2 regions of the Paenibacillus sp. JNU01 genome follow, and region 2 is predicted to be linked to the other one. Evidence: predicted binding sites of a transcription regulator. Region 2 holds the regulator's gene; the other holds the start of a gene.

Region 1 (5,328 bases), 2.0 Mb from region 2:
GGTTAGCATCCTCAGGGTGCATTTGCAATAGAGGCATCTTTTCCAAACGCTGGTGTTTGGCTGAATTGCCAAAGGTGGAGTTCAGGAAATTATGGTTCGGCGGCGAGAGGAACATCAGCGGATACGTATCGGCAGGTCCAGCCGGATTCTCCCCATCATATCCTTCAATCAGAGCGCTATAGGTAGGGAGCGGCGGAAACCCTCGCTGTTCCATCGTCTCTGAGTACAATTCAATTTTGCCTGAAGGCGTGGGCAGCTGATCCAGAAATGCAGCATGTGGCGTCATATCCAGCTTCATGAATCGATGTTCCTTCAGTCCCTCCAACGTGACTCCATTCATGTAGGGGTTGCCTGTGCCCTGAAGTGCGTCCTCAATCATCTGTTCCGGCGTTTCTCCGAAGATTGCGGGATCGTACCCCATGGCCTGCCCAAGCAGAGAAAACAGTTCCACATTGCTCTTGCTCTCTCCAATCGGTGCAATCACCGGCTCTTGCAGATGAACATACTGATGCCAATAGGAGGCATACAGATCCGTCGCTTCAAATGAAGAGGTGGCCGGCAACAAGATATCTGCATATTTTGCCGTATCCGTCATGAACAGATCATGCACAACCGTGAACAGATCTTCCCTTGCAAAACCTCGTTCCACTCGTTCCGTATCCGGTGCCACCACCAGTGGGTTGCTGCAGTAGACCATCATGGCCCGGATCGGCTGCTCCGCTTCCAGCAGCGCTTCACCAATCCGGTTCATGTTCACCACTCGCGGCTCCGGATTCTGCCGCAGTTCCGGACGTTCCAGCGCGTCGCTATTCGTGCTCGCGTAGCTGTTGGTACGCACGGCACCGCCGCCTTGCTTCAGCCATTGCCCTGTAATGGCAGGCAGACAAGCTACGCTACGCACATTCATACCCCCATTATCATGGTGCTGGAGGCCATTGCCGATGTGAATATGGGCTGCCTGTGCGTTACCATACATTTCGGCCAGCTTCACAATGGTCTCCTCCGGCACACCAGTAATGCGCGCAACGCGTTCAGGTGTGTAGCTGCGGACATGAGCACGCAGTGCCTCATGTCCCACTGTATACTTTTGCATAAATGCTTCATCCGTCAGTCCTCGTTCGAACAACACATGCATCAGGCCCAGCGCCAGTGCACTGTCCGTGCCCGGGTACAGCGGAATAAACCAGTCGCCCCATTGAGCGGTACGATTGCGATGAACGTCGATTACGACGATCTGGGCGCCCTTCTTGCGGGCTTTCTCCGCCAAAACGACCTGGTGCATATTTGTACTGACGATATTGCCGCCCCACACCAGAATAAGATCCGCATGCTCCGTATCTTCCGGGACCGTTCCATGGTTAGCGCCCATCGTATATTTCCAGCCCGTATTTCCGGCCGCATTACAGATCGTCTGCTCTAGCACACTTGCACCTAGTGCATTGAAGAACCGTCGATCCATGCCGTCTACGCCGAGAATGCCCATGTTACCGTAGAAGCTGTAGGGCAGGATGCTTTCCGATCCGTAGGTCTCGGACAATGCAGTGAACTTGGTCGTAATCTCCCTGATTGCTTCATCCCAACTGATTCGTTCGAACTTGCCTTCACCCTTGGCTCCAACACGTCTCATCGGATATTGCAGACGCTCGGGGTGATATACCCGCTCCGTCATATTTCTAACTTTATTACAAATGGCACCCTTGGTTATCGGATGGTCCGGATTGCCTGCCACCTTCACAATTTTACCGTTCTCTTTATGTAGTAACAGACCACAAGTGTCTGGACAATCGAGCGGGCATACCGCTGCAAATACCCCATTCTCCTGATCGATCATCGTATGGCTCCCCCTCTTCAAAAGCTATCCCTATATCATATCTTCTTCGAGGTTATCACGTAAAGAGAGCAGTATTTTTTTGCTTCATATTCACCGCTATAGCGGCTTCAAAATATTTTAAAAAAAATGTTATGCCAATTGATTCAACTTCAGAATTCAGGGGTAAATTAAAAACAAGGCATTAGGCTAGTGTTTCCCCACTTTCTCCTCATGCCATATCATGGACCACTCCCGAAATTCGCCATGAACAGGTTTCGTTCCCCCGAACCTTTTCATGGCGAATTTATTTTGCGTTAAAATCGAACAAAAACACCACAAAAAAGACTCCGACCTGCTCCTTCACAGCATCTTCGCCATGAAACGGAGCAAGATCAGAATCCTCTTCACTTCTAAGTGATATGAAGCACAAGTTTCGGGTCGTGCATTGTAATGTTATTCCGCTACGCCTGCTTGCTCAACATCACTCTAGCCTCCGTCTCCACAGGTTCAATTGACGTCGCTACCTCTGGTTTCACTTTAGGCTCAGCTTGGCGCAGGTACACCACCCAATAGGCTGCAGCTACAAACAGAGCACCTCCAGTCAGATTCCCAAGCCATACCGGAATGAAATTCATTACATATTGGCCCCACGAATAATGCCCTTCAAAGATTGCCGCAGGGATAAGGAACATATTAGCCACAACGTGCTGGAATCCAATGGCCACAAACGCCATCGTTGGAAACCAAATGCCCAGTACCTTGCCACTCATCGTATCCGATGCATAAGATAGCCACACAGCCAACGCGACCAGCCAGTTACAGCCAATGCCGGAGATAAAAGCCTGCAGGAATCCGTCATGCAACTTGTGACCAGCCATATCCACCACTTTAGCCAGATATACACCCTCTCCAGTCAGACCAAGCACATGTCCAAACGCGTACGCGACAAACAAAGCTCCAACAAAGTTACCAATCGTCACTAATGTTAGATTTTTCAACATGCTACCTACGGATAACTTTCGAGCAATCGTCGCGAGCGGAACAGCCATCATGTTACCTGTCAGCAGCTCTCCACCACCTATGAGTACTAGCATCAATCCAACCGGGAACACCGCCGCACCGATCAGATTAACCAAGCTTCCCCACTCTGCCGGCGCAGATGCAATCACCCGAATATCCAGTAGAAAACCCAGCGCAATAAAAGCACCTGCCAGAAAACTAAGCACCAGTACAGAAGACACCGGATTTTGAGCCTTCTTCATGCCTGTTTGCGCCGTATATTGTGCAACCTCAAGAGGTGTTTTTGCTGCCATATCATTCATCCTCTCCTTCATTGTTCTTCGTGGAATAAAACACCTGAACTTCTTTGTTGATACGTTGAATGCCATATCTCAATTGTATATGGGTCTAGCACGAAACTTTGTGCAAATTATCACAATGTAATTTAAAAATATGCTTTTAAGATCGTCTTCGAAGTTATGACAGCAAGAGTATATTAAGGTCTATTTTTTAAAAAAATCACAAAAAAGACTGACGATATACTCGCCAGTCTTCCTTTTCCTTTATGATCGTCTGCCTTGCTTCGTAAGCTCGGCAGTTATTGTACATGTCGCATTTTCGGACAACCCTGACTTATCCTCGTATGTCGTCTGTCATGCTCACTGCTTAGCATGGATTCTGCTTCCTTACACCATTGCTGGTGCTTTTACTTCTACCGGTGGCAGTGCTTGCAGACCCGCCGTGTTCAGGAAGTTCCACGGTTTGTTGTAGTGTGGCTGGAAGAAGAAGTCGATGAAGGCCAGCTCATCTACGGTCATATTGTTTTGGATGCAGACCGAGATCGTATTAATCGATTGGGTCAGATCAACCTGGGACATCACCTGTGCTCCAACGATCCGACGAGTAGCCTGCTCATATACCACTTTGAGCAACAGTTTCTCCGCCGTTGGCATGAACTCCGGACGATAGCTGTCTTCCAGTACTACCGACTCCACAATCAGACCTTCGTCAGCAGCAGACGTTTCCGTCATCCCCGTACCAGCAATATTTTGCTCATATATTTTGATACCCGATGTTCCTTGTGTACCCATATACGGTGTCGTAGGACGAACCAGGTTACGAGCTACAAGTGTACCCATCCGCACGGCGTTGGTTGCCAGTGGAATGTAAGATGCTTTGCCTGTCGGGTTGTAATGAATAGCACAGCTGTCACCCGCAGCGAAGACGTCTTTTTGACTCGTTTGCATATATTTATCCACGATGATTGCGCCGTTTGGCAGCATATCCACTTGGCCTTTGAGCAGCTCGGTATTTGGACGGAAACCAATGCAGAGAATAACCAGATCGGTTTCGAACTCTCCTTTGGACGTAATCACCTTGGTCACTTTGCCATTCTCTCCAGTAAACTTCTGTACCGTTTGACCAAGAGCGAGCTTGATGCCACGCCCAGTCAGCGTATCTTCAATTGCATCTGTGAACTCAGGATCCAGGTATTTGTTCAAAATCCGGTCCACACTGTCGATCAGGGTAACTTCCTTGCCATTCATCTGGAAAGCTTCCACCAATTCAACGCCGATATATCCGGCACCTACAACGGTAACACGTTTGGCATCTTTGGCTTTTTCAATAATTGTGTTGGAATGATTGTAGTTTTTGCAAAGTAAAATGTTGTCCATCTCAATGCCTTCAAGCTTCGGAACGACAGGCCATGAACCAGTGGTCACGATCAGTTTGTCAAACGTATCTTCAAATTCTTCCCCGGTTTGCAGGTTTTTAGCCTGAAGGGTATGGCCTTTGGCATCAACTGCTGTAACTTCATGAAGCATCTTGGTTTCAACACCAAGCTCTGCCAACTGATTAGGCGAAGAATAAAACAAGCCGTCAGGATCTTTCACAACCCCACCTACGTAGAGCGCAATGCCACAAGATAGGAAGGAGATGTTGTCATTGCGCTCATACACGGTGATGGTAGCATCCGGGTACAATTTGGCGGTATTTACGATGGCTGCGGTCCCTGCATGTGTACATCCGATAACTGCGATTTTCATTAAAAGTTCCTCCTCGAAATATATAAATGAGTTTGAATATAACGTTATTATGGTTGTGAAATATTTCACTTCCTGTTCGAGACTGTGTATGTGATTTATTTCACTTTATACACTTATTATAATGTGATCTTTTTCACATTGCAATAGGTTAAACAAAAAAATTGTCGAAGGAGGTCACTCGCTGTATTTTAAGCCTTTCTTCCCTTCATTGTATTGATTTCATTGTCCCCGAATTTAGGTCGGTTTATGCTATGCAAATGGCTACCGCAACTCCTTGTCGTTCAATGTTTGTCGTACTCTGCCTGGTTCCTGTCTCGCTTGAAGTCCCCCTGATGAGAGCTGCAGGAAATATCCCCTATGCTGCTCTGCTGCTCCTGCCCATTCTCCACACCCGATATGATTAAAACAGATGTTTCTCCTCTCTAACAAGCCACGTATATAAAATAATCAAAGAAGCCTGTCCTTGCACAT
Region 2 (5,328 bases):
ATTTCCGTCAAGAGCTGGTTCAGCGTCTGATCATACTCCCGCTGTTGTCCGCCTTCACGTTTCCCCCCGATGACATCGATCTCATCGATAAATATAATAGCATTTTCTTTATTTTCCTTGGTGGCACGGGTTCTCGCATCCTTGAACAAATCCCGAATTCTGCTGGCACCTACACCAACATACATTTCCACAAACTCACTGCCCGATGCAGCAACGAAAACAGAATCGGTGTAATGCGCAGCCGCTTTGGCCATCAACGTTTTCCCTGTCCCTGGAGGGCCTGTCAGCAAGATCCCTTTTAACGGGCGAATCCCGAACTTGCGAATTTCTTCATGTTTGATGAGAAAGTCCAGTGCTTCACGCAATTCTTGCTTGGCACTGTCCTGACCACCAATTTCTTCAAAAGTAAGCTTGGAAGGACCTTTTTTCTTCCGTTTACGCTCCTGTGCAGCGCCTACGGTAATCCCGCCACGCATTTGCATCATGAACAACAAAGCTCCAACAAACACCGCTGCAATTAGAATCGGAATAATATTAACACCAGTAAAAGCAAGAAAAATAATCAACACAGGGACAAATCCAATGGCAATTTCTTTGGTCCACTTAGGCATTAGGCCACACTCCTATCTGACCGGGCACACGCGGCAGAATAATAAACTTGCTGGCATCTCCGTCTCTGAGACTTACATATACATTGTTGTCATCCATCGCTGTATTTACCTTTATTCCATTCGTAGCCATCTTGGACAATGTTGGTGTGATCTCGGTGTACTGTTTGTTCTCCATCGCCTGAGCCACGGTAAACATCGCATCACCCCACCAGCTTTCCAGTGCTTCACTGGAATGATCTACAACATCCAACTTTAATGAGCGAGTTCCAATCAAGGTCTGTCCTTCTTTGTGAATATATTGTACCAGTCTGCCCAAATCAACATCAGGTTGCAGATCCAGTTTCAATTGTACGTCATTGCGGTTAATAGTTAATTGAACGTCATTGACTCCATCGTACTGGGTAACCATCTTTTCAATCGGATTCTGCAAAGCCACCTGACGATACACAAACCAACCTCCAAACAACACAACGGCTGAAATGACGGCAGTTAAAGCAATAGGCAATACTTTTAGCTTCAAGTGAATTACCCCTCCCAGATTTTGGCCTAACTTACTGGCCTATTGGTATATACGAATATGTGCACATTGACTCCTGCGAGAATTTCGACAGGTTTATTTGTTATGAATGTAACTTTGAGTACATAACTGAGTATATCACATCGTATATACAATTTCGAAGGCGAAAATATGAATAAATTATTAATTTTAACTATTTAAATCAAAACTGTTCACAGGCAACACAAAGAACCGGTTCAGTCGGATATCCGTCTGCCGGTTCTTTCATTTCTACGATTCTCTAGCTAAGTTACTCTATTTGTTCTAGCTGTTCGGGAGTGTGTAAACCAAGTCTACCTGTTCTCCATTGCTAAAACGATAAAACCGATAGTGGTTATGCGTACCGTCTTTATAATACACTTGCCACACATATATTCCATTCACAACTCCGGGCATGATTCGTTTAATCTCACCGGCTGGAACTTCGGAACTAAAGCGATTGCGTATCTGTGCTTCGGACATGCCATTCTGCAGCAGTTCACTGTGTATAGCGTTAGCACCTGTAGCAGGTTGATTATTTGCATCGAATTTAACCCAGACCATAACATCCTGGTTATCCTTGTTTTTGCCGAGCAGGGTCCAGTAGATGTTGTCAGAGCCTTCTTTATCACCCCAGATGTACTTACGCAATTCATCATAAGATGTAATGCCCAGTTGCTCCTGTGCTGCCTGTATGGCGAGCGCTTCTTCCTTACGCTGGTCCTGTGTGACATACACGTAATAACGCTGAAGTCCAAACAGAATCAGAACTAGTGCAAGCAGCGAAATCCATATCCACTTCTTTTTTTTCTTCAAAAGCCGAACTTCCTTTCCCTATGATGCTCCGCAATACAATTAACGAGCAAGCAAACCATCAAATGCCAATTGAGACTCACGCAAAATACGTTCTTCGTCCAGCGTCAGACATTCGCCATGTTTAACCACTTGTTTCCCATCTACCCATACGTGCTCCACATCTTTGGCAGAGGCTGAATAAATCGTATGCGAGATCAGGTCTGTATGTGGGTAGAAGTGTGCCTGTTCAATGTCCAGGGCGATGAAATCAGCCTTCATGCCTACCTGAAGCGCACCGGTATTGTTCAGGAAGATGGATTTAGCACCATATGAAGTTCCGAGTAGTAACGCTTCGCCCGCTGGCACGGCAGTCGGATCACCAGACACACCTTTGTGAATCAATGCAGCCAGTCTCATTTCTTCAAACATATCCAGGTTGTTGTTGCTTGCCGGTCCGTCGGTTCCAAGTGACACGGTAACTCCTGCTTTCAGTAATGCAGGTACCCGCGCAACACCGGAAGCGAGTTTCAGGTTACTTCCCGGGTTATGGGATACAGCCACATCATGGCGGGCCAAAATTTCAATCTCTTCATCATTCAGGTGCACCGCATGTGCTACCAGGGATGGACGGGAGAAAAAGCCCAGTTTCTCCAGATGTGCCACAGGACGCAGTCCATATTCTGTAACGTTCTGCTCCACTTCACGAAGCGTTTCCGACATATGTGTATGCAGAGGAAGGTTAAGATCATTTGCGACCTGTACAAGCTTCTCTATGTAGTCAGGAGGGCATGTATATGGTGCGTGTGGCGAGATTACGGTTGTGATGCGACCATCTGCCTGTCCATTCCACTCACGTGCAAACGCTGCCGACTCCTCCAGCTTCCGCAATTGCTCTTCTTCCGAGCACAGCCCGATTACACCACGTGCAAGTGCTGCTCTAACGCCGGATTGTTCCACAACTTTGGCAACCTGATCCATATGATCATACATGTCCAGGAAAGCTGTAGTTCCGCCTTTCAACATTTCAAGCACGGATAGCGAAGTTCCCCAATATACGTCTTGAGAAGTCATTTTTGCTTCCATCGGCCACATTTTTTCCTGCAACCATACTTGTAACGCAAGATCGTCCCCGTGTCCTCTAAGCAACGACATCGCTGCATGACCATGCGTATTGATCAGACCCGGCAGGAAGAACAATCCTTTTCCATCCACTTTGGTACAATTTTCGTCTCCATCCGGCAATGTCTCACCAATATGCACAATCTTGTCATTCTCGACAACCATGTATCCATGAACCACGTTCCATGTCGTGCCTTCATTAACGGCAAATTTGCCGTTGTGGATTACCCATCTATTTGTTGTCATCTTCCTCGTCGTCCTTTCCAGTCTCCAAGTAATAGGCCAAACTAAGCAGATCCGTTGTAAAGTCAGCATGGTGAATGCGGATATGTGGCGGTGTTTTTAGAATAGTTGGTGCAAAATTAAGAATCGCTTCGATTCCCGACTCAATAAGTTGATCGGCTACATTTTGAGCTTCCGTATCCGGAACTGTAATAATTCCGATGCGGATGTTATCTGTCTTAACCGCTTCCGTTAATTCATTCATTGGTTTTACCGTCAAACTGTTGATTTGACTACCAATCTTCGGTCCATATGCATCGAATACAGCAACAATCTTCATGTTGTCTTTCAGATATGCGTTGTAGTTGGACAAGGCCTGTCCCAGGTTACCAGCACCTACCAAAGCTACATTAATTTGCTGATCAATTTTGAGAATGTGACGAATTTTCTCGATCAAATAGGATACATCATACCCGATCCCTTTTCGACCAAAATCACCGAAGTAAGCCAGGTCTTTTCGAATTTGGGCCGGATTCAGATCCAGCCTCTGTCCAAGCTCTTGAGAAGAAACAGTAGCCACCTCACGCTGATGCAACTCGTTCAAATAGCGCAAGTATACAGGCAGACGTCGTACCACCGCTTCCGAAATTTTATCCGATTTCATTCTTGCTCCCCCTTACCAATGCCACGATAAAATAATAGATGAAAAGATGAGCATTCTGTATAAACTCAAAGATAGACGTGACATTTTATACAGAATGCTCTTTGTAATTTAGGTTATAAGTTCTTACGTGCAACTGCTTTAATCGGATACGGAAATATCTAATAAAGTTTAACGCCAAACGATAGTGTCATGCAATGATATAACGAACAAAGTTAACCATTATTCTTGTTCATTAAGAGGTTTTTCTAACCACTCGGTAATTCGGGGAACCATCTGCTCCGTGAGCATATGCTCCATTTTGGGACCAGGTAATGAATATAAAAAGAATTTGCCATAGTACGCTTCGATCACACGTGTATCATAAACAATGACAATACCTCTGTCCTTCGCTGTTCGCACCAATCGGCCAAATCCTTGCTTGAAACGAATGACCGCTTGCGGCACAGACAGTTTCATGAATGGATTTTTCTTTTGCTCCTGGAGCAATTCACTCTTGGCTTCAACCAACGGATGATTCGGCGGCTGGAAAGGCAGACGCACAATAGCGAGACAGGTCAGTGCTTCTCCCGGGATATCTACACCCTCCCAGAAGCTGCTTGTGCCCAAGAGTACCGTAGCTTTGGCATCCTGGAACCTGCGAGTCAACTTGGAGCGGCTTCCACTATCCACACCTTGACCCAACAACGAGATGTCGTTACCAGACAGTGCCTCCTTCAGCGGATCATAGACCTGTCGCAGCATCTTGTATGAAGTAAACAGAACCATCATGCGTCCACGCGTGGCAATTGCGGTCTCTGCGAGTGATTGCACCAGCATATTAACAAAGTGCGCATCACCCACACTGCCTTTCACACTTGGGAAATCACGCGGAATCACTAGAAGTGCCTGATCACGATAATTAAAAGGTGATGGCAGCATCGACGTTAAAAGCCGATTATTCTCAGAGGCTTCCTGTAAGCCAAGCTGCTCAATCATGAACTGGAATGACTTATCTACAGAGAGCGTAGCCGATGTAAGCACAACACTTTTCTTTTTATCAAAGAACAAATCCTTCAGTTGTGCACTGACATCGACAGGTACGGCGTACAGTTGAAGAGATTTACTGCGGAACTGACCGCTGGCTTCCATCCAGTACACCGTTTTGGCATCATCCATACGCATGAAGAATCGCAGATTCTCCTTCAATGTGGTCAGATCTTTCAGCAGTCCTGTAATGTCCGTAATCAGACTATCCGATTGATAATCATCCTGATCCTCTTTCACCTCAAGCAGCAATTTGTCCCCTTTGCGAACCAAATCGCCCAGAGTCACATAGATCTGGTTCTCCAGATCCTGCAACTCCTGCCATTTCGCAGGTTTCTGAGATGCCTTCAGGCGCAGGG

What was found. Region 2 encodes Rex, which represses fermentation and respiration genes when NADH is low (regulators of the CRP and FNR family bind a similar motif). Its sites were predicted from a motif close to TTGTGAAATATTTCACAA; they were not measured.
Region 1: a site for Rex is predicted at 3,231-3,248, ahead of NLBNIHML_RS14980 (formate/nitrite transporter family protein). Genes of this name have one in related genera too.

The regions. Positions count from the first base shown of each region.
Region 1 is NZ_CP169723.1:3,443,678-3,449,005, forward strand. It holds gene NLBNIHML_RS14975 (molybdopterin-containing oxidoreductase family protein) at 1-1,831, opposite strand, end outside; gene NLBNIHML_RS14980 (formate/nitrite transporter family protein) at 2,272-3,123, opposite strand; gene NLBNIHML_RS14985 (FAD-dependent oxidoreductase) at 3,496-4,857, opposite strand.
Region 2 is NZ_CP169723.1:1,431,399-1,436,726, forward strand. It holds gene NLBNIHML_RS05965 (AAA family ATPase) at 1-611, opposite strand, end outside; gene NLBNIHML_RS05970 (hypothetical protein) at 604-1,131, opposite strand; gene NLBNIHML_RS05975 (DUF5590 domain-containing protein) at 1,432-1,962, opposite strand; gene NLBNIHML_RS05980 (amidohydrolase) at 2,002-3,306, opposite strand; gene NLBNIHML_RS05985 (redox-sensing transcriptional repressor Rex) at 3,293-3,946, opposite strand; gene dinG (ATP-dependent DNA helicase DinG) at 4,166-5,328, opposite strand, start outside.